DNA from 3 places in the uncultured Hymenobacter sp. genome. Region 3 is predicted to be linked to each of the others. Evidence: riboswitches for the same ligand, from Rfam matches in the RefSeq annotation. Region 3 holds a riboswitch; each other region holds the start of a gene.
What was found. A riboswitch is a leader RNA that binds a small molecule or an ion and turns the genes downstream of it on or off. The one in region 3 is predicted to bind S-adenosylmethionine.
Positions count from the first base shown of each region.

Region 1: linked by a shared signal. The riboswitch ahead of metH (methionine synthase) and the one ahead of ACFE7X_RS03415 (RimK family alpha-L-glutamate ligase) in region 3 are both predicted to bind S-adenosylmethionine.
Region 2: linked by a shared signal. The riboswitch ahead of ACFE7X_RS00595 (phosphoadenylyl-sulfate reductase) and the one ahead of ACFE7X_RS03415 (RimK family alpha-L-glutamate ligase) in region 3 are both predicted to bind S-adenosylmethionine.

Region 1 covers NZ_CAXTBM010000029.1:38,346-46,166, reverse strand. Annotated here, with positions in the region: gene metH (methionine synthase) at 1-2,069, opposite strand, end outside; SAM riboswitch class I at 2,142-2,252, opposite strand; gene ACFE7X_RS13610 (M14 family metallopeptidase) at 2,558-5,269, opposite strand; gene ACFE7X_RS13605 (DUF5686 family protein) at 5,847-7,821, shown strand, end outside.
Region 2 covers NZ_CAXTBM010000001.1:162,485-170,305, reverse strand. Annotated here, with positions in the region: gene ACFE7X_RS00605 (DUF7033 domain-containing protein) at 1-965, shown strand, start outside; gene ACFE7X_RS00600 (lipopolysaccharide biosynthesis protein) at 1,065-2,543, shown strand; SAM riboswitch class I at 2,891-2,982, shown strand; gene ACFE7X_RS00595 (phosphoadenylyl-sulfate reductase) at 3,312-4,094, shown strand; gene cysD (sulfate adenylyltransferase subunit CysD) at 4,218-5,129, shown strand; gene ACFE7X_RS00585 (sulfate adenylyltransferase subunit 1) at 5,244-6,533, shown strand; gene cobA (uroporphyrinogen-III C-methyltransferase) at 6,688-7,491, shown strand; gene ACFE7X_RS00575 (sulfite reductase flavoprotein subunit alpha) at 7,610-7,821, shown strand, end outside.
Region 3 covers NZ_CAXTBM010000005.1:74,876-82,696, reverse strand. Annotated here, with positions in the region: gene ACFE7X_RS03440 (RagB/SusD family nutrient uptake outer membrane protein) at 1-186, shown strand, start outside; gene ACFE7X_RS03435 (sugar MFS transporter) at 299-1,576, shown strand; gene ACFE7X_RS03430 (hypothetical protein) at 1,818-2,471, shown strand; tRNA gene ACFE7X_RS03425 (tRNA-Thr) at 2,566-2,638, shown strand; gene ACFE7X_RS03420 (LLM class flavin-dependent oxidoreductase) at 2,763-3,791, opposite strand; gene ACFE7X_RS03415 (RimK family alpha-L-glutamate ligase) at 3,791-4,795, opposite strand; SAM riboswitch class I at 5,279-5,390, opposite strand; gene ACFE7X_RS03410 (Y-family DNA polymerase) at 5,589-6,887, opposite strand; gene ACFE7X_RS03405 (LexA family protein) at 6,865-7,338, opposite strand; gene ACFE7X_RS03400 (hypothetical protein) at 7,553-7,821, opposite strand, start outside.

The sequences.
Region 1 (7,821 bases), on a different contig from region 3:
TCCAACGGGCGGCTAACTTGCTGCCGCACTTCCTCGGTGTCCTGGTCGATGAACTCGGTGATACCACGCACCAAGGCGTGCTGTAGACGTTCCTGTACCGGCAAGCTGCGCCAGGCATCGGCTACTACTTCCACTTTGTCCTTCTGCTTTACCGTTTCGGCAAAGTCCACGAGGCGCTCCGTAGCATCGGGGCGGCGGTTGAGCAGCACGTCCTCACAGAGTTCAAGTAGGTCTTTAGGAACTTCATCGTACACGCCCAATTGGCTCGGGTTCACGATGCCCATATCGAGGCCGGCCCGGATGGCGTGGTAGAGGAACGCCGAGTGCATGGCTTCGCGCACGACGTCGTTGCCGCGGTACGAGAAACTGATGTTGCTGACGCCACCGCTGGTGAGGGCACCGGGCAGGTTCTGCTTGATCCAGCGGACGGCCTCGATGAAGTCCAGCGCGTAGTTGCGGTGTTCTTCCATACCGGTGCCTACGGTCAGGATATTCGGGTCGAAGATGATGTCCTCGGCCGGGAAACCGACTTCGTTTACCAGAATGTCGTAGCTGCGCTGGCAGATTTCAATACGCTTCTCATACGAGTCGGCCTGGCCGTTCTCATCGAAGGCCATGACCACCATAGCGGCGCCGTACTGGCGCACCGTGCGGGCGCGCTCTTTGAACACTTCCTCGCCTTCCTTCAGCGAAATCGAGTTGACAATGCTCTTGCCTTGCACGCACTTCAGGCCGGCTTCGAGCACACTCCACTTCGAGGAGTCTATCATCACCGGCACCCGCGAAATATCGGGCTCGGAGGCAATCAGGTTCAGGAAGGTGGTCATGGCCTGCTCGGAGTCCAGCATGCCTTCGTCCATGTTTACATCAATAATCTGAGCGCCGCCTTCTACTTGGTCGCGGGCCACTTGCAGGGCCTGCTCATAGGCGCCGGTCCGGATGAGGCGGGCAAACGCGCGGCTACCCGTCACGTTGCACCGCTCGCCCACGTTCACGAATAGGCTTTGCTCGGTGATGCCGAACGGCTCCAAGCCACTTAGGCGCGTGGCGGGCGTTACCTCCGGCAACGGCCGCGGCTCGTACTTGTCGGCCAGTTTGGCTAGTTCGGCAATGTGCTGCGGCGTGGTACCGCAGCAGCCACCCACCACCGTTACGAGGCGGTCGGAGAGGTAGCCTTCCACGACGCCTGCAAACTCCTGCGCCGACTCGTCGTAGCCGCCGAAAGCGTTGGGCAGGCCCGCATTGGGGTAAGCGGAAATATGCACGTCGGCAATGCGGCTTAGCTCTTTCACGTACACCTTGAGCTGGTCGGCTCCGAGGGCGCAGTTTAAACCCACGCTTAGCAGCGGCAAGTGGCGGATCGAGTTCCAGAAAGCTTCCACCGTCTGCCCCGACAGGGTACGGCCGGAAGCGTCGGTAATCGTTCCCGAAATCATGACGGGCACCACCCGGCCGCCTTCATCGAAGAATTTCTGCACTGCGTAAAGGGCCGCCTTGGCGTTGAGCGTATCGAAGATGGTTTCGATGAGCAAAGCATCGGAACCGCCATCAATGAGGCCGCGAACCTGCTCGTGGTAGGCCGTAGCCAACTCGTCGAACGTCACGGCCCGGAAACCGGGGCGGTTGACGTCGGGCGAAAGAGAGGCCGTGCGGTTGGTTGGTCCTACGGCGCCGGCTACGAAGCGAGGCTTGGCGGGGGTTTGCGCTGTAAACTCGTCGGCTGCTTCTTTGGCCAGGCGCGCCGATTCATAGTTCAGCTCATACACAATGTCTTCGAGCCCGTAGTCGGCCTGCGCAATGGTGGTACCACTGAACGTGTTGGTTTCCACCATGTCGGCTCCAGCCGCGAAATACTCGGCATGAATACCCTTGATGATATCGGGCCGGGTGAGGCTGAGCAGGTCGTTGTTGCCCCGCAGAGGCTTGGGGTGATTGGCAAAGCGGGTGCCCCGAAAGTCGGCCTCTTCCAGCGGATGCCGCTGAATCATGGTGCCCATGGCTCCGTCGAGCACAAGTACACGCTGTTGAAGGATGGCGTAAAGCGGGGAGTCGGGACAGTGCGTTTTCATAGGTTTCTCTTTACAGAATGCCGTCGTTGAACCAGCTCATCCAGAAAGAGAAAACTGCGGGCGCAGGTTCCGTACTTATCTTCTTTCGCCGCAGAAATAGGACGAAATGGGAGTTGGCACCTTGTTTTACTCAGGTTGCCAAGACGTCGTAGGGCCCAGTCCCTCGGTCTTTCTGGATAAGTGACTCAGCAAAGGTACTAGCCAAGTTGTCAGAAAGCAACAAGCCGACCTATGAGGATAGGTCGGCTTGTTTAAAATTCGGGCAGCGCTTTTCAAGAATTCAAGGAATAACGAATTAGCTTATCGGAATGCCCTTTAATCTTTCTTCACGCAGTTGGGAACGGACTTACCGTCTTTCTTTTTCATTTCATCCTTTTCGTATCCTTTCCAGCGAGGATCTTTACTTTTCGGAGGCTACTTTCTTCTTGGTCCTAATGTTTTCCGATTAAGTGAATACGACAGATTGGCCTACGTCCTGGGTTATCCGGCTACTCCTCGCTCGCTGGGGGTGGGCTGGCCCGCATCAGTTGCCCAAAGAATATGCTGTTGAGAAACAGCTTGTTGGTGCCGTACCAGAAAGCACGAAAGTTGGGATTATCCACCAGGGAAATAATTCGGCCGGCCCCCACGTCGGTAATATCCACTGCGGCGGTGCTGCGCAGCTTCAGCTCGTTGGCTTTGGAAATAAAGCCACTGGCCAGCGGACGGGCAGTATACATGAGTGGGTTGGAGTAGGGACCAGCGGAACGCTCCATAAAGACGGTATGGTCCCGGAACAGAAACACATCGGGACTGTCGTAGCCGTAGCCAAGCGGGTGCGTTAGGTCAAGGCGGGCGTGGAAGATGGCCCCCGTAATTTCCTGGGCGCTGGCCGTGTTGCGCATCCCCACGTACGGTCGTTGCGGCAACGGGCTAGCAGGTGCCGCCGGCGCGACTACAGCCCGGCCCGGCCTAGGCAAAACCGATGGAGCAGCGGTAGCGCTGGCCGGGGCAGTTGGGCTGGCGGCGCCGAGCACAGGCGCCGTTTCTGGGGCAGGCGGCGTGGGGGCCGGACTAGTAGCCTTGAACTTACTGGTTGATAAGCCGTTGTCGGCTAGCCATTTGGCGCCGCGGCCCAGTGCCAACAGGGTGTTGCCGCGCTGCACCCAGGCCCGCAACTTTTCGCGGGCCGCGGCCGATATCCCGGCATACGTGCCGTCGGAAGCCACCAGCACGGTGTAGCGGTCCAGGTTCACCCGGTCCAGGGTTTCAGGAGCTACTAGGCTGGGCGTCATGCCGAAGCGGTTATCCAGCAGGTGCCAGGCTTCGCCCACGTCGGTAGGACTCACGCCGGGCCCGGCCAGCAGCATAATTTCCGGCTTTTTCAGAGTTACCAAGTTCACGCTGCCCAGCTTCAGCCCCTGCGTCGACAAGCCCGTGGTGATGCCCACCACGTCGAGGCCGTTGGCTACGGCAACCTGCTGCATGAGGGTGTAGAGCGTATCGGCGGACATGGTTTGCAAACCCACCGGCACTAGAATGCTGCCGTAATCCATCTTCCGCTCTCCTACGTAAAAAGGTTCAGTCGCCACTTTCACGGTCAGCTTGCGGGCTAGCAGCGTGTTCAGCGCGCGCGGGGCGTAGTAGCCGTGCCAGCTGAAGGCGTAGGCATACGCGGACTTGTCGCCGAGCACCTGGCCCGTGGGGAAACTTACGCTGTCGAGGCGCGCACCCAGCAGCCGGCCCGCCGACGCCTTGGTTACGGCGGCCATGTTTAGGCCGAAGGCCCGGGGCAGCGTCCAGGCCGAGATGTCGTAGAAAATGCTGTCCTGAAACGTGCTGCGCTCCTCAAACATGGCCTGAATCAGGCGAAACTGCGGTTGGTCGGTGGGCACCACGTAGGCATTGGCGGGGCTGAAGGTGTAGCCGTTGAGCTTAATGGGCGTTTGGGGGCGGTACACCGCAATCTGGTGCTGCCGGATAATGCGGGCCAGCTCGTAGGCGCGGGCCGGGTCTTGGTCGGTCCCGAACAGATAGGCCCGCACGTTCTGGCCGCGGGCTTCGCGGACCGCCTTCTGGTAGAATTCGCGCTGGTAGTTCAACAAGTCTACCCGCAAGGCCTGCACCGCCTCAATAGACGACAACGTGGTAGCCACTTGGTTGCGGATGGTGAAAGGAAAGCGCAACACGCCATTCACGCTCTCCTGGGCGTGCCCGCGCGAACTGGCCTGCTCAAACAAAATGCCTACCGCGCCGTTCACGTCGGGGTAGGTCGAGCCCTTACCGTAATAGAAGTCGTCGTAGTTTTCCTCGGTGAAGTAGAGGGAGCCCATCTTGTCCAGCGCTTTGGCATGGTAAGCCCCGATTTTCTGGGTAAGCTCGAAGTTGCGGACCGGGGTGAGCGGATGCTTGCGCGAGGGTACGCCGGGCTGGAAAAAGAACGTGGAATTCGTGCCCATTTCGTGGTGGTCGGTGAGCAGGTTGGGTTTCCAGTCGTGAAACTGCCGGAGCCGGCCGCGCGACTCGGGGTGCTGGAGGGGCAGCCAGTCGCGGTTCAGGTCAAACCAGTAGTGATTGAATCGGCCGCCGGGCCAGACCTCGTTCTGCTCCAGATTGGCGGGGTCGGTTACCAGATTTGCGCTGCGGCGCGCGTTCACCCAGCCCGAGTGGCGGGTCAGGCCATCGGGGTTGATGCTAGGGTCAACCAATATCACCGTGTTGCGCAGCACTTCCTCGATGGCCGGGCCCTGCGCGGCGGCTAGGTAATACACCGCTAACAGCGAAGCGTTGCTGCCGCTGGGCTCGTTGCCGTGGACGCTGTAGCCCATCCAGAACACGGCCGGCATCTTACTCACGTCCAGCTGGTTGGAAACGGCAGGATCGGTTAATTTGTGGTGCTCAGCTTTGATCTGAGCGATGTTGCGTTGGTTTTCCGGGGCCGTAATAGTGAGCAGCAGCAACGGCCGGTGCTCGTGGGTGCGGGCGTATTCGGTAATACTGACCCGGTCAGAAGCCGCGTCTACGGCCCGCAGATAGGCTAGCAACTGGTCGTGGCTGATGTGCCATTCGCCCACCTCGTAGCCCAGCACGGCGGCCGGCGTCGGAATAGCGGGGTTGTAGGCTATAGCTTGGGGCAGGAAATAAGCCAGATTTGATTTGGTCTGGGCCTGGCCCGCGAGGGTTACCACAAACGCTAGCAACAAAGCGTAGTATTTCTTCATAAAACCAGTGAGTTTGCTTCCAGAGCCGAGTCCTATAGCTGCTCTGCGTTCTGGCAGCGCCTTAAAAATTAGGAAGTGAGCAACGAAAATGTTCTTGACAGAAACAGCCGGATAGGAGGCGCCAGCCTTATCAACTCTGTTGGCTGTAGCCGAATGGATTGCAATAATATTACAACATCTTACTGCATACATCCAATTCTCAAGTTTCCCATGGTTTCGCCCACCAGATTTAGAGCCTCTCCTAATAAGGTTTCTTTTTGTCCTTCTTCCGAGGCAGGAGAAATCCGAGTTAAACCGCTCACCGAAGTAACTCAGATTCCTTCTGCCTCGGAAGGACAGGTGCCTCCGCGTTACTGTTCCCGAAGCCTATATGGTTTGCCTAGCGGCCGTTTGCCATGGCAGACAGCAGCTGAACCAGAGTCGCGTGAAAAGCATTAACTAGTAGTTAGTGGCCCTCGAATTCTCTTCATTAAATTTTGTCAACTAAACCTACTGCACTTGCCCGCTCGTATTCTGTATCTTACGGCTTCGGGCTCTGCTTTTTCCTGAACTATAGGCATTTATTTATTCCTGAATCTTGCAGTTCCGAATTAGATATCCACTGTTAATATTGCTGCTGATCGGGGCTCAATTCGCTGAAGCGCAGCAGCTTTTGGTGCGAGGACGAGTTACGGAAGCCGCTACGCAGAAGCCCGTACCGTTTGCGTCCATTTTTGTACCCGGCACCACGGCGGGCACTACCGCCGACGCCGACGGTCGCTACCAGCTCAGCACGGCCCCGGCCGACACAGTGGTGGCCTCCGCCTTAGGCTTCGCGCCCATCAAGAAAGCGCTGAACCGACAGGCCGCCACGCAAACCCTTGACTTTGCGCTCGGCGCCGGAGCCGTATCGCTGAATGAAGTAGTGGTGCGCCCCACCGAAAATCCGGCGTACGCCATCATGCGTCGGGTGCAGCAGCACAAGCCCCAAAACGACAAGCAGCGCCTCGATGCCTTCGAGTTCGACAGCTACAACCGCACCGAAATCAGTATCAACAACTTGCCCGACCAAGTGGCGCGCCGCAAAGTGCTACGCCAGATAACCGCCGTAGCCGACAGCATCGGCTTGGAGCGCGGAACCGACGGTAAACCCATCGTGCCCATCTTCGCTTCCGAAATGCTGTCGCGCTACTACGCGCACCAGCGGCCGGTGCGGCGGCGAGAGGAAATCAAGCGCAACCAGATGCGCGGCATTGCGCCCCGCGAAGGCTCGGTGGTGTCCCAAATTATGGGGTCTTCTTTTCAGGACTGGGACTTCTACCCCAACTGGCAGCAGTTGCTGGGCAAAGACTTTATTTCTCCTATTGCCGACGGCTGGAAGTTCACGTACGAGTACGAGCTGCAAGATTCGGTGTACATCGGCCAGGACTTTTGCTACCAACTAGCCGTTACGCCGCGCCGCCCGCAGGACCTAGCTTTCACCGGCACCATCTGGATAACTACCAACTCCTACGCCCTGCGCCGCGTTGATTTACGGGTCAGCCCCGAAGCCAACCTCAACTTCGTGGACCAGGTGAAAGTATGGCAGGAATTGACGCCTACCCCCAGCGGACCGTGGCTGCCGCTGCGCACTCGCGTGCTGATTAACATCCGGCCCACGAGCAAGAGCACCGGCTTCATGGCTCGCTTTACTACCGTTAATTCCAACTTCGAGGCCGGCAAATACCATCCGCTCGAATTCTACGACGTGCCCATGGAAACGGCCTCCGATGCCTTCAAGGGCGAGGCCGACTATTTTGATAAGAACCGGCCCGACTCGCTATCGGTGCAGGAGCAGAAAACCATGATGGTACTCGATTCGGTGCGCAAGCTGCCGGCCGTTCGGTCGTTGCTGGAAGTGGCCGACGTGTTGGTGAATGGCTATTACCGCGTCGGTAAGATTGACGTAGGGCCGGTACTGGCTACCATTGGCTACAACAACATCGAGGGCTTGCGGCCACGTATCGGTTTCCGTACTACACCCGAAATCAGCCGGACTTGGACGGCCCGCACTTACTTGGCTTATGGCCTGCGCGATACGCGCCTGAAGTACGGCTTGCGCGCCACCCGTATTCTGGACCGCCGTTCCTGGACCACCATCGGCTTCGAGCATCGCCACGACATCGATCAAGTAGCGTTGCTCGACAATGATTACGCGCTGGAAAACCCGCTCTTCGAAGCCTCGGCCCGCTTGGGCAACATCGACAACGGCCGGCCCCTGCTCCGAGACCTGTCGTTGCTGTCGTTTCAAACCGACTTGTTTCGGGGTTTCACGCAGAAGCTAACACTACGCCGGCAGCAGTTTCGTCCGCTTTACCGCTTTGCCTATTACACCAACGAGGCCGAACCCGGCGCGCCTACCGAAGATAATTTCAACGTGTCGGAGGTAGTGGTAGAGTCGCGCTACGCCCCGGATGAAGTGCTGGTGCAAAGCCAGAACCAGAATTACCGCTCGCCTATTGGCCTCAAAAGGCTGCCGGTGTTCACACTACGCTATACGCTCGGGCTGAAAAACTTTTTGGGCGGTGATTTTC
Region 2 (7,821 bases), on a different contig from region 3:
TGCAATACCGCTACGGTTTCGTGACGGTGCCCGTCGTGAATTACTACTTCGATATTCTGAAAACGGCCATCGAGCACGTGACCGGTAAGCCACTACTACCACGCCGATGGACTGACAATGCGCCGTTCGCCACGTTCGTTACCCACGATGTCGACGAGTTACATAGTGCTTGGAAAGCGCCCGCCAAAGACGCTTTATACCGCCGTAACTGGTTGCGCTTCGGTCGGCGGCTTTGGCAACACCTCACCCAACCTGACGCCTGGAACAATTTAGAATCGGTGCAGCAGATTGTGAATCGTTTCAACGCGAAAAGCACGTTTTTCTTTCTGGCTGAACACCGTAAGGCCGCCAATGGCACTCCTAATGCCGACTATAAATTAGCCGTTGCCGCTACGCAGAAGCGCCTCAAAGGCTTAGCCGAACGAGGCGCTGAATTGGCTGTACATGGCAGTATTGGCACTTCCACCGATGCGGTACGGCTGCAACAGGAAAAGCAACAGCTCCCGAAGCTTATTGCTGGCAATCGGTTTCATTACTTGCAGTGGGAACCACGCCTTACGCCTACCATTCTCAATCAGACCAATTTTCTTTACGATTCCACATTAGGTTTCGCCGAGCATTTTGGCTTCCGCAATTCTTATTGCCAGCCGTTTTTCCCTTATGACTTCGCAGCGGGCGGCTACTGCAACTTTCTCGAAATCCCGCTCACCGTGATGGACGTCACGCTGCATCACCCCAACTATTTGCAGCTAGCTCCAGACGAAATCTTGCCGGCCCTACTGCCAATGTTCCGGGAAATTGAGCGATTCGGGGGAGTCTGCACGCTGCTTTGGCACAACGACCATTTCGACCCCGCCAACCAAACCACGGGTCCGCGCCAGTTCGCCGAATTGATGCAGTACCTTCGCAGCCACAATTCCGCCTTCGTTAACGGCCGCGACATCTGCGAGAAAATGAATGAATGAGTGAATGAGCGAAGTAGTCTACGTTTGCAGACGTTTACCTACTTCGCGCCATTCGCGCCAGAAGCTACTTCACTCATTCACCATTTCACTCTCACCTCTTTGGGCATCGTTCAGCGGCAGGGGCTGCGCAATACCATTATTTCTTACGCTGGGTTGGGGCTAGGCTTCGTGAACACGGTGCTGGTGCTGCCAAAGGTGCTGGAGCCGCAACAAATAGGTTTGACCAGTGTGCTGATGGCCATTGCCACCCTGTTTGCGCAGGTATCGGCGTTTGGGTTCGGCAACATGGGAGTGCGGTTTTTCCCTTATTTCCGCAAGCCGGAAACTGGGCACCACGGCTTTTTACCGTTTCTGCTGGGAGTGCCCCTGCTCGGCTTCTTGCTCATAGCTGTGCTGTATGTAGTAGGCCGGCCGTTGGTCTTGTACTGGTACAGTAAGGATGCCGCGCTGTTGGGCCGCTATTATAGCTGGGGACTGGTTTTGACGCTGTTTGTCTTGCTGATCAACCTGCAAGACGCCTACCTGAAGGCCCTGTACCACACTGCCTTTTCGTCTTTCACCCAGGAAATCGTGCTGCGGCTGCTCGTCACGGCCGGGGCGCTGCTCTTTGCGGGCGGCTACCTCGATTTTCACGGCTACGTGCTGTGGTACGTGGGGGCCATCAGTTGCATTGCGCTGCTGCTCACGGTGTACACAGCTTTTATTGGCGAGCTGCATTTACGACCTACCACGGCGGCGCTGCGGGTGCGGCCACTGCGCGAAATGCTCGGCTTCGGCGCCTTCGCGTTGCTTGGCAACGTATCGGGCGTAGTTATTTCCAGCATCGACTCGATTATGGTGGGCGCCAAAGTTGATTTGGAAGGTGCGGGTATTTACGCCACCGCGTTTTTCATCAGCACGGCGCTGGTGCTGCCGTTTCGGGCACTCTACAAGATTGCGTTTCCACTGTTGGCCGAGTACTGGAAAAACAACGACTTGCCGCGCATGGCCGACTTCTACCAGCGCACTACCCGCCTAAACACCATGCTCGGCTGCTATCTGGCGCTCGGCATCGCCCTGAATCTGGATTTCATCTTCACCCAAATGAAACCAGCCTACGCCGCCGGTACTTCGGCCGTGTTGATTTTGCTGGCCGGGCGCCTCTTCGATGGTATTACGGGCCTCAATGGCCTCATCGTCGTCACGTCGCCGCGCTACCGCTACGACCTGATTTTCAATGCTTCGCTGGCATTGGCTACGGTAGTCATGAATCTACTTTTGATTCCGCGAATGGGCCTGACTGGCGCCGCGGTAGCCGCTTCGGTGGCCCTGCTGTCTATCAACCTGGCCCGCACCTGGTTTGTGTGGCACAGCTTCGGGTTGCAGCCTTTTGATCGGCGCGTGCCACTTATTCTGCTGCTGGCCGCCGCCGCGGGCCTGGCGGCGTGGCTGGTACCTTTCGTGCACTCCTTGTTGGTCACGATGCTGCTGCGGTCGAGTGTGCTTACGGTGCTGTACGGCGGGCTGCTGCTGGTCACTAATGCCGAACCCCAGGTTCGGGAGATACTGCAAAAATTACTTCGCCGCGGACCAGCTTAGATCCCACTACAGCTATTGTTAAGCAGTAAAATGCTTGAGTAATACACATTCCGCCGACTCTTGCCGTTAAATTGTCATATAATTATTGGCTTGCTATTCCCTACTTCAGCCACTGCTATAAAGCGCAGCCAAAAACAAGAACTTCAGCTTAATTATGATGATTACGACGTTTTAAAGCTCCTTCTGCTCGATTCAAAACTTAGTTTTTGCCAATTAGTTCTGAAGCATACTTGTTGAAATAAGGCAGCGGCAGCGGTTGTTCATTGTATTCGCAGTAAATAAATTTGGAAGTATAAAATTTCGGCTAGTACATTTGTAGTATCAATTCTTTACCCCCAAAAGGATTGTTTTTATACAGAGGCGTGGAGAGACAGGCTCGACGAAACGCCGGCAACCCCCAGATCATCTGGAACGGTGCCAAGTCCTGACCATATAAAAACAAGTTGCCGTGAAACGCTCTATCAACGCCGCCACCTCTTCTGCCGCCTTCTATGCTCTACAGCATGGATGTTGTGGCATGGCAAGCCCCGTCTGTATGACCGTGGCTTTTGGTTGCTGTTGTTAGAAGTAGCGCCACCCTCCTTTTTCTTGGTTCGTGCGCTGATTTCGGTGAGCTAGTGCGTCTGCACACCTAGTTCTGCTCCGTTTTCGCCCGTTCCGCTTTCTGCCTCCGACTGGTCTTTGCCGCGCCTTCGCGTTGCTACCCACCGAGGCTATTCTCCGACCGGACCTTTGCCAACGCGGCAAACCCTCCTCATTTTTCTTGTCATGCCCGCAGCCTCTGCCGCGTTGGTCGTTCCCGTGCTGGACGATCTGCGCCTTCAGCTCACATCCGCTTCTGCCCTGGAACGGCTACGCCTTGTAGCCACTCACTTCCCCGAGAAGGCCATTTTCTCGACTTCTTTTGGCTTGGAAGACCAAATTATCAGCCATCTAATTTTCGATAACGAGCTACCTATCAAAGTTTTCACCTTGGATACGGGCCGCAACTTTCAGGAAACCTATTCCACCTGGAACAAGACCTTGCTCAAGTACGGACAACCCATTGAGGTATTTTTTCCGCGCCAGGAAAGCGTGGAAGAATTGATGCGCACCAAGGGACCCAACAGCTTTTATGAGAGCGTCGACAACCGCAAGGAGTGCTGCTACATCCGCAAGGTAGAACCGCTGAACCGTGCCCTGGCCGGCCAGGCGGCGTGGGTGACCGGCATCCGCGCCGAACAGTCGCAGAACCGGCAAACTATGGACCCGGTGGAGTGGGACGCGGCGCACAACCTCACCAAGATTCACCCGCTCTTCGACTGGACGTGGGAGCAAGCCGTGGATTTCGCCCAAGTGAACGGCATTCCGGTAAACCCGCTGCACAAGCAAGGCTTCGTGAGCATCGGGTGCGCGCCGTGCACCCGCGCCATCAAGCCCGGCGAGGACTTCCGGGCCGGCCGCTGGTGGTGGGAAGACCTTTCGGCCAAGGAATGCGGCCTGCACTCCACCGCCGCTACGCACCACGACGGCCCCGACCCGGTAGTGGAGCCAGTTGAAGAAACTCAATAACCTCGTCCTTATTCTCACATCTGAAGCAACTGCTTCAAGCCAATATACGCGGCGCCATTACCATCAGAAGCCATGCAACTTGAACTCCCGGCGCTGCCCCAGCAACAGCATATCCTAGAAACCATGAGTGCGCACTCCTTCGATTACCTCGACCGGCTGGAAGCCGAAGCCATCCATATCCTGCGGGAAGTAGCCGGCCAATTTGAGCGGCCTGCGCTGCTCTTTTCGGGCGGCAAAGATTCTATTGTGCTCACCAGGCTGGCCGAAAAAGCCTTCCGGCCGGGCCGTTTTCCTTTCCCACTGGTGCACGTCGATACGGGCCACAACTTCCCGGAAGTGCTGGCTTACCGCGACCAGTTGGCCGCCGAGCTGGGCGAAAAGCTGATTGTGCGTAGCGTGGAAGACACCATCAAGCGGCAGCGCCTGCGCGAGCCGGGCGGCAAGTTCCCGAGCCGCAACCCGCTCCAAACCTACACGCTGCTGGAGGTAATCGAGGAGTTCGAGTTCGACGCTTGTATCGGTGGGGCGCGCCGCGACGAAGAAAAGGCGCGCGCCAAAGAGCGCATCTTCTCGGTGCGCGACGAGTTCGGGCAGTGGGACCCCAAGCGTCAGCGCCCGGAACTCTGGAACGTGTACAACGGCCGCATTCAGAAAGGCGAAAACGTGCGCGTTTTCCCGATTTCCAACTGGACCGAGCTGGACGTGTGGCGCTACATCCAGCGCGAAAACATTCAGCTCCCCGACATCTACTTCGGCCACGAGCGGACCTGCGTGGTGTTGCCGAGCGGCCAGCTATTGGGCTTATCGGAGCACTTGCAGCTTGACGAGGAAGACGAAATCGTGACCCGGCAGGTGCGCTTCCGCACCGTAGGCGACTCCACCTGCACGGCCGCCGTGGAAAGTGACGCCAGCACCGTGGAAGACATCATCCAGGACTTGCTGCTGGCCAAAGTAAGCGAGCGGGGCGCCACCCGCCTCGACGACAACATTTCGGAAGCCGGTATGGAAGACCGAAAACGCAACGGCTATTTCTGATGAGTTGATGTGCTGATGTGCTAATGAACAGCAAGGCCAAACCGTCGGCAAAATAGCACATCAACTCGTCGTACATCAACACATTATCACATCAACAATCAGCACATCAAGCTCATGGACCTTCTCCGATTTATAACCTGCGGCAGCGTCGACGACGGCAAAAGCACGCTGATTGGGCGCCTGCTCTACGATTCTGACTCGGTATCGCTGGACGTACTGGCGGCGCTGGAAAATCGCCCTACCGTGCACGGCACCGTGGATCTGGCCTTACTCACCGACGGCTTGCGGGCCGAGCGAGAACAGGGCATCACGATTGACGTTGCCTACAAATATTTCACCACGCCGCGCCGCAAGTTCATCATCACCGATGCCCCGGGCCACGTGCAATACACCCGCAACATGGTAACGGGCGCCAGCAACGCTGATCTGGCCATTGTGCTGGTCGATGCGCGGCAGGGCGTGGTCGAGCAAACGCGCCGCCACACGCTGGTGGCCGCGCTGCTGGGCATCCGCAACTTCGTGTTGGCGGTCAACAAGCTGGATTTGGTGGGCTTCGATGAAACCATCTTCAACCAGATTGCCGCCGACTACGCCGCCCTCACCGACCACTTCCAGCTACCCGCCGCAACCGCCATTCCGCTCAGTGCCCTGCACGGCGACAACGTGGTGAAACACTCCAACCGTATTGCGTGGTACACGGGCCCGAGCCTGTTGCAACACCTCGAAAGCGTGCCAGCCGCCGTGGAAGCAGCTAATGCTGAGCCCCGCTTCCAGGTGCAGTATGTCATCCGACCGCAAACTGCCGATCTGCCCGACTACCGGGGTTACGCCGGTCAGATTCAGAGCGGTCAGTACCGCCGCGGCGACCGGGTGAAAGTGCTGCCCTCGGGCCTGGAATCGGTGATTGAGGCCATTGAAGTAAATCAGCAGGAAGTGGAAGTTGCTGTGGCGCCGCAAGCCGTGGTGCTCCGCCTCACCGATGATGTGGACATCAGCCGGGGCGACGCCATTATTCCGGTGGAGCACGTGCCCAACCTCACGCGCGAAATTGAAGCTACGGTTTGCTGGATGAGCGAGCAGCCGCTCTGGCCGGGTCGCAAGCTACTGTTGCAGCATCATTCGGCGGTGGTGAAAGCGGCCGTGCCTACCATTTTGCACAAAGTGAACGTGCAAACCTTCGCCCGCGGCGCCGCCGACTCTGCCCAACTCAACGACATCGTGCGGGTGCGCATCAAAACGGCCGTCCCGCTGGCCGTCGACAACTATCACGAAAACCGCGTGACCGGCGCCTTCATTCTGGTTGATGAGCAGAGCGGCGACACAGTGGCCGCCGGCCTGATTGGCGCCGCCAACGCCGACTACTTCACGGCTCCCTTGGCGCCGCCGGTGGCCTTTTCTATCTAACTTTTTGCAAAAAGAACGTCATGCTGAGCGAAGGCAGAGCATCTCGCGTGCTGATGTTGTGGTGCTAATGAGGTTGCCACACTAGCGAGATGCTTCGACTATGGCTCCCCCTTCGCTCAGTATGACGTTCTTTTTTGCTGCTTAACTATCCTTCATGTCACTCACTAAAATCCCTCGCCTCACCGTACTTGGCGCCGGCCCCGGCGACCCGGAGCTACTCACCCTGAAAGGGGCGCGGGTGCTAGGCGAAGCCGACGTGATTCTTTATGATGCGCTGGCTAACAACGACTTGCTTGCCCACGCCCGCCCCGATGCCGTAACGGTTTTTGTGGGCAAGCGCCGCGGCATGCGCAGCCACAGTCAGGATGAAATCAACGCGCTGATTGTGGAGTATGCGCGCCAGTGCGGCCACGTAGTGCGCCTGAAGGGTGGTGACCCGTTTGTGTTTGGGCGAGGGCGCGAGGAAATGCTGTACGCCGAGCAGCACGGCTTGCTTACCGACTATGTACCCGGCATTAGCAGCGCCGTTGCAGCGGCGGGCAGCGTGGGCATTCCGGTTACGCACCGGGGGGCCAGCGAAGGATTCCGGGTGATTACGGCCACCACCGCCACCGGCGAATTGTCGGGCAGTGTGCGCGAGGCCGCCGGTACGCGCACGACCACCGTCATTTTGATGGGCTTAGGTGAGTTGGAGCGTATCACAGCGCTTTTCTGTCAGCAAGGACAGGCCGATACCCCGGCGGCCATCATCCAAAACGGCACTTTGCCGACTGCCCGACTGGTAACGGGTACCGTGGCCGAACTGCCGGCTCGTGCCGCGGCCGCGGGCATTGGCGCTCCGGCCATCATCATCATCGGTGAAGTAACTCGACTGGCTACCGCTTCTTCCGAGGCAGCCGAGTTACTACCCGGCCTGTCATTTCCGGCTTTTGCCGCGGCGTACGCCGAGGTAGCCTAACAGCCTGTCATTCCGACGCAGGAGGAATCTGAGTTATCCTCCTTTATCAAAGCACTCAGATTCCTCCTGCGTCGGAATAACAGTTCCGCATCAACCCACCGCTTCCCATTTGTTATTTATGTCCATTTCCTCTTCTTCGCTTCCCATCGGGCTTGACGACAAGGCGCTCAACGACCTGACGGCGAGCCTGTCTCAGCAGCAACTGGTGTGGCTCAGTGGCTACCTCTACGGCCGCGCTGTGGATGCCCCGCAGAATGGCGCCACAGCCAGTACGCAGGCTACGGCCGCGGTGGCAACTACGGCCGCCACCCAAACCGCCCCAACTCCGGC
Region 3 (7,821 bases):
CTGCGGGAGCGTCGGTACGAGTTTGCCTTCGAAGATGACCGTTGGTACGACCTGAAGCGTACAAATACCCTGATTCCGGTGATGCGTGCCCAAGGCAAAAATATTCAAGACTTCAACGTAGTGCTCCCCATCCCCCAGTCGGAGCGCGACGTGAATCCTAATTTGGTGCAAAATCCAGGGTACTAACCGTATATTCCAATCCTGAAGAACAAGAAAAGCCGTGTGCCACCCGCTGGACGCGGCTTTTCCTATCTCTTCGGTACCAGGCTCACTTCCCTTCCCACATCTTTCCCCATCCATGGCAGCCCCAACCCCAACCCTTAGCAACCGGCCCGTCGGCACTTCTTCGGCTAGCTCGCAGCGCTACACTTCCGCGCTAAGTGCCGTCACTACTCTTTTCTTTCTGTGGGGATTCATCACCTGTCTCAACGACATTCTGATTCCCTACCTGAAGGCCATCTTCCAGCTCTCGTTTGCCCAGGCCAACCTAATTAACCTCTGTTTCTTTGGAGCTTATTTTCTGGTAAGTATTCCGGCGGGTAAGCTGGTGGCGCGGGTGGGCTATAAGCGCGGCATGCTCATTGGGTTTGTGGTAGCGGCCGCCGGTGCTTATCTATTTTATCCGGCAGCTTCGCAGCGGGCGTATGGCTTGTTTCTGGGGGCGCTGTTCGTACTGGCTTCCGGTATCACCATTTTGCAGGTAGCGGCCAATCCGTACGTGGCTATTCTGGGCCCGCCCGCCTCGGCTTCGGCGCGCCTCACGCTCACGCAGGCGTTCAATTCGCTCGGCACCTTCCTGGCGCCTCTGCTTGGCAGCGCCCTCATTTTGAGCCGCTTGCCGAAGTTGGACAACGCCGCCAGCGCTGCTTCCATCGACATCACGGCCGTGCAGATACCGTACTTGGTTATTGGCACCGTACTCCTGCTGATTAGCTTGATGCTCAGCCGCATCAATCTGCCACAAATTGAACATGCTACGGAAGCCGATACAGCAGAAGGCGCCAGCTCGACGCGGGCCTGGAACTACCGCCACTTGGTGCTCGGGGTAGTGGGCATCTTTGCTTACGTAGGTGCTGAAGTAGCTATTGGCTCGCACATCGTTAATTACCTGGCGCTGCCTGATGTGATGGGCCTAGACCCCAAAACGGCGGGCGACCGAGTGGCTTTGTATTGGGGCGCAGCCATGGTGGGCCGATTTGCCGGTGCTTACTTACTCAACAAGTTTGCGCCTACCAAGCTACTTGCTTTCAACGCTATAGGCGCGGTGGTACTCGTACTGATTTCTATCAACACCTCGGGAGCCGTAGCCATGTGGAGCTTGTTGGCCGTGGGCTTGATGAACTCGCTGATGTACCCAACCATCTTCACGCTGGCCGTAGCCGGCTTGGGCCGCCACACCGAGGAAGCTTCGGGCTTGCTGTGCACAGCTATTGTGGGTGGGGCCCTGGTGCCCTTGCTGTTTGGCTTCATTGCCGACAACAGCGGTTTGCGGCTGGCTATGCTGCTGCCAATTGTGTGCTATCTGTACGTGATGTGGTACGGTTTGCGCGGCAGCCGCCGTGCAGCCACGGTCTAAGTTAAGCTTCCTTGTCTGGAAGAAAGAATCCTGCCCAACAACCATCAAATATGCTTGGTATCGTGTCGGCAATTGGCCCGGTGGCTTCCTTGGTTGTAGCCATCGGGCCAATGTGATTCTAGAGGTTGCCAGTAGCTAAACCAAGTGGTTGTGTGGGCTTGCCCCGTCTTTTTTGCGTTGCTTTTTAGTATCTTATAGTCAGCTAGTAAGATATAGATACACACTTATTGCTTTCAAGAGTATGCTTGCTGACACAACGCTTCGCTTGCTGACTATTGCAACGGTTAGCTTGTGGTTTGACGGCAGGGCAACGGCCCAACGCCTGGTTCCCGGCTACGTTATTTTAATTGCCGGCGACAGTCTACCAGGAGCTATCCGCCTCAGTTCACCCATTGAGCAGCAACGAGAAGTGAAATTTGTGCCCTTGGCAGCCAATCAACTGCTTAAGTTTTCTCCCGAAAAGGTTCGTGCTTACGGCTACATGAGCGCAAAAGACACCGTGCGCTATGTAGCTTGTCCGGTGCAACTCGGCTACCCGGTTGTTTACCGCACCAAAGTTGCAGGCCAAGACAACACTTTCATTGAAAAGACTACCAACGACACCGTATGGCTGCTACTAAAGCAAGTTATGGCCGGTCCGGTACAGCTGTATGAGCGCTACGACAGCCACAATGGAGCACCTTCGTTGCGTCAATATTTTCTGCGCAAAGGCCATAACCTGCCCGTCAACACCTATTGGTGGAATTTCCCGAAAGATGCCGCAGTGTTTTTCAAGGACCATTCAGCCCTGACGGCCCAACTCCAAACCAAGCACTACCACGCCCGCGACTTGAAAACGGTGGTTCATATGTACAACAAATGGCAATTGGCGACCACGAAGCCGATTGTACAGTGAAAGTAAGGTCTTGAAAAATTTGTTTTTAAGACGTAGTCGTTTTTCAAATCCTGTCTATCTTTGCTTCCCCTAACGGAAACGCCCGCCGGGAAATGCCTCTTTAGCTCAGTTGGTAGAGCAGCTCATTCGTAATGAGCAGGTCGTTGGTTCGAGTCCAATAAGAGGCTCACTTATATATACAAAACCCCGAAAAGCCCTTTCTTACGCAGGGCTTTCCGGGGTTTTGCTTTTACACTGAATCCTAAGCTATTGCGAGGCAGACCTGTATCTGCCCCGCAATTCGCCCAAGTCTTATGAAGCCAGGACTTGAATTACGGCTTCCGAGAAGCGTTCCATTTCTTCGAGCTGCGGACTGCACTGCAACAAGAACAAGTCTACGCCTACCGCTTCGAAGGCGGCAATGCGCTCGGCTACTTGGTCGGGCGTGCCCGTCAGGCCAGAGCGTAGGCCGCGGTTCGATACCGAGTAGTCTTGCAAGGAAACCTGGTTTTCGAGCTGCGTGCCGGCTAGCCACTGCTGATAGTTTTTGTAGCCGGCGGCCGAGCCTTGCACGTTGGTGATACGGTCCAGTTCCTTTTTCACTTCCTGCTCGGTGTTGCGCACAATGGAGTAAGCGGCCACCCCGAATTTCATGCGTGGCAAGCCCAGCTTTTCGCGCCGTTCACTCAGGTCCTGGATGCGGCGGCCGATGGCCTCGGGCTCGTCGCCGTGCATTACGTAGCCGTCGCACTGGGCAGCAATCAGGTTTTTAGCGGCTTCCGATTCGCCACCGGCGTAAATAAACGGCCGCGGGCGCGACACCGGCTTGGGCTGCAAAATGGAGTCGGTTACCTTGTAGAACTTGCCTTCGAAGGTGAAGTGGTCCTGCTTCCAAAGGTTGTCCACTACGTGCAACCATTCGGCGGTGCGGGCATATCGGTCGTCGTGCTGCTCGAAGTGCACGCCGTACTTCTTGGCCTCGTCCTGCCACCACGACGATACCACGTTCAACGACAGCCGGCCGCCGCTGATGTGGTCGATGTTGGCGGCCTGCTTGGCCAGCAAAGCCGGCGAGTGAAAAGTAGGCCGCACAGCCACCATCAACTCGATTTTCTTGGTGACGGCGGCCAAGGCGGCAGCCGTGCTCCAGGCATCCAGCGAAGGAGCTTCCTCGCCTTTGATATCGTTGAGGTTCAGCTCGGCGATGAGCGAGAGGTCGTACCCGAGGTCCTCACTGCGCTGAGCCAGCGTTTTGACGTAGTCCCAATCGGCGCGCATGTTTTCGTCTTCGACGTTGCGCAGCCACCCGCCGAAGACGGGCATCCAATATCCGTATCTCATTATACTACAGCCGTTTCGATTTGCGATTCATTCACAGCTTGCGGAGCAGCAACAGGAAGTTGAGTTACCAAGTAATCTACGAAGCGGGCGTAGGGGTCGAAACCCACCACATTCACGGCATCGGCCACGAAGTTGGACAGCGCGTTGATGTCGTAAAACAGTACGTCGCCGTTGCGGTCGTCGATGAGGTACTCGATACCACCCACGTCGATTTTAGCGGCGGCCACAATGCGCTCCACGGCCTCAATTACGTCGGCCGGGGGCGTGAAGGCTTCCACTTGGATGCCTTTTTTGGGCGCTTCGGTGAGGCAAAATTCGGCGGACTGCTCTTCGGGAATCTGGCAGATTTCAGCGGGGCATAGGTTGAAGCTTTCGCCGGTGGTGTACACCTTCATGGCGTACAGAAACTTACCGTTCAGGGTTTCTACCCGGTGAATGTTGCCGCCGCGGGGCGTCACATACTCCTGCACCAACGCCGTTTGGTCGATGCCAAGGTCGATTTGACCGGCTTCTACGGCCGCCTGCACGCCTTTCAGCGTATCGAAGCGAATAATGCCCGCCCCGCTGCCGCCAATATTCACCTTCACCACAATCGGAAATTGCAGCTGCTGAGCTGCATCGGCGATGCGCGAGGCATGATTCACCACAAACGATTTAGGGTATTTCAGGCCTAAAGAAGCAAACAGCGAGAGTTGACGGGCTTTGTTGGTTTCGATGCTGGTAGCCACCGAGCCATTGATGATGCGCGTGCCAATCCGCTCTAGGTGGGTAGCAAAACCCGCCGTGTGGAAAATACCCTGGCCGTGGCCGCGCAAGTAAGCCGAAGAGCTCATGCGGTTTACTACCAGCGCGTAGCGGCTTTCGGTTTCCGAGGGGTTGAAAAGGTGATGAGCGGCGTCAATCTTTTCGTAGGGCAGCCCACGGCGGTCTAGCTCGGCAAACAGCGGTTTGAACCATTCGGGGTGCTCGTAGTAGATGCCAATCGGCTTGGTTGAGGCAGGCATGAGAAAAAGAGGGTTATAAAAGACCAGAAAATCGAGAGAACAGCGCGAGGCAGTGAAGTCGCGCAAACAACAGAACTATGAGGAAGAGGGTTGCACCAGAAACAACAACGTATTATCGACTTATACGGGAGTAAATTATTTAACCTGCTTTGCAAGCCAAATCAACTCGAGTTTCTAGCCCGCCAACTAGGAAGTGGAAGCATGTCATGTTGCGGCGTTAGAGTTAGTAGGCGGTCTGCCACCGCTACGCAGTCAGAAAGCAATGAAACTCTAAAACCCAAAAACCTGAGGTTGCCCTGCGGCAGAGGTATTAACCAGGTTAACAGAAAGTGGCTGACGCAAGGGCGTTCCTTCGCTTTTAGCTACCCAGGACCGCCCACCTATGAATAGCTCAGCAACACGTGCTGCAACAACACCCATGCTGTAAAGCAGAAAAGGTAGCGGAAGAGGCGGCGGTGTTGATGAAGCGTTTCACGGCAACTTGTTTTATAGGGTCAGGACTTGGCTGCGCTGACCTTCGGTTGGCACCGTTCCAGATGATCTGGGGGTTGCCGGCGTTTCGTCGAGCTTGTCTCTCCACGCCTCTGTATAAAAACAATTCTTTTGCTTGAAGAATTGATGCCGCAAAGGTAAAGCGGCACTCACTGAAAATGCAAACCAGACTATACTCGCTAGCAATTCGCACCCAAGCACGGCACGCGGCTGCGTGCGTTGCTGTTTGATCGGTCCCATGCTAAGCTTAAGGTTAGATGGAAACACCATAGAAACACTGAATCCACTGCGAAATCTGCCTTTACCCTATTTCCCATAGCTCGCTCCAGGACGTGGTGCGGGCGGGGCTGCATAAGCGCTTGTGCCCGAGCCACGGCGCGGGCTCTCCTTTCGGAACTACCGCCGTGGCTACCTGAACGCAGTTTTGGCCGAAGCGGCGGTTGAGTTGGTCGAGCTTGCGCATAAGAGCGGCCGACTGCGGGCGCTGCACTTCGGGTAGCGGCTCGAAAAGGCTGAGCTGCGGCTGACCGTGCCCTTCCAGGCCATCGAGGATTACGCCGGCTTTCTTGTAGGCCAGCCCCGGTTGCCAAAGCTGCCCGAGCAAGGTGCGGGCAGCGCGCACCAAGTCACTGGTGTTGCTGGTAGCGGACGGTAGCGTGATTTGGGCGGAATGGGTATACGGCGGGGGCGTCGGGCCAAACCGGTTTTGGCCGATAAAAACGGTTAAAATATACGTTGCCGAACCCTGCGCGCGCAGCTTCTCGGCGGCCCGGGAAGTGAAAGCTGCTACGGCCCCGAGCAGATCGTCGAACTTGGATAAGGGCCGGCCGAAACTACGGGTACAGGCAATGCTTTTTCGCGCCAGCGTACCGTCTTCGCTCGGGTGTAGTTGGTGGCAGGGTTTCCCTTGCAGTTCCCGCACCAAGCGGGCACCTACTACCCCACCCATGTGCTTGCGGGCCCAGGCTTCCGAGCAGCAAGCCAAATCGGCGGCCGTCATCAAACCCATGGCGCGCAGCTTTTGACCGTATTGGCGGCCAACGCCCCACACCTCCTCAACCGGCATCTGCCCGAGCGCCCACCATTGCCGCTCCTCGGAATCAAGAGCCAATACGCCTTTGCAGGTAGCGTTTGTTTTCGCTAAGTAGTTGGCGAGCTTGGCTAAGGTTTTGGTAGGTGCAATACCAATGCACGTAGGAATATGGGTCCGCTTGTGAACTTGCTGCCGGATTTTCTGCGCGAATACCTCCAGATTTTTCTGGCAGAGTTCCATGTTGTGCAGCCCCAAAAAGGCCTCATCAATCGAGTATATTTCTATCTCGGGTACCACCGACGCCAGGTAGCTCATCACCCGATAACTCATGTCGCCGTATAGGGGGTAGTTCGAGGAAAACACCTGCACTTGGTGCTGCTTGATAAGCTGGCGAACCTGAAAGTAGGGCGTGCCCATCTTTATTCCCAACGCCTTGGCTTCGGTAGAGCGCGAGACTACGCAACCATCGTTGTTGGAAAGAACTACTACCGGTACGGTGGCCAAATGGGGCTGAAAAGCCCGCTCGCAGCTCACGTAGAAGTTGTTACAGTCGACGAGTGCGAACATGGTCGTGGAGCTTGCCGCTGATGAGTTCGGTGATGACGTGCGTGACTACTCCCCAAATTTGCGCTTGCTCCGGGACGGTGATCTTCAGCGGCTCGTAATCAGGGTTGTCGGGAACGAGCCAGTAGAACCCGTCTCGCTTTTCCAAGCGCTTCACCGTAAACTCGCCCTCCACGGCAGCCACTACCACGTTGCCAAGCTGTGGCTTCAAAGCGCAGTCAACGGCCATCAGGGCGCCGTCGGGAATATGGGAAGGCGGACCGTCCATGCTGTTGCCTTTGACGCGCGCCAGGTACGTGCAGTCAGGATGCGGCAGCAGAATCGTGTTCAAGTCGATTCGTTGATGGCTGTGGTTGTTGTCGGCCGGGCTCGGAAAGCCAGCAGGCACGGGGGTGTCGCACTCAATGAGCCAAACTGGGTGACGAGCAATGTCAAGAATGTCAACGATGCACATATTACAAGGATTGATGCTCACAAATAACGAGCTTTTACTAATTATGTTGGTAATATGACAATAAAATTAGCTTGTACAAGATAATCAGAGCTTCAAACTATCCTTTGCGTTTCACTGAGCAGCCCTCTACCCCAACGAAAAGCCCCGCCAGTCTCAGACTAACGGGGCTTTTACTTAGTTGCTGGTAATTTACAGCAGCCAGTTGAATGAGAGCTTAGAAGCCGTTTTCAGTGCCACTGCTGTACGTGCCATATTCGGCACCATGGCCAGTGTCGTGCAGGCCATTTGTAGCGCCGCGGTACACTGAGTCACTGCTAGCATCCCATTTCGTTGCCTTGCTGCTCTTTGGGTTGTAAGGCGCGTAGACGCTGGAAGAAGACTTGCTTTTCTTGCCGCGCAAAGCCAGCCACCCTATGCTACCTACGAGCAGGGCACCGGCTGCCACTTTCTGCGTGGTGGAAAGACCATTTACTTGCGCTACCG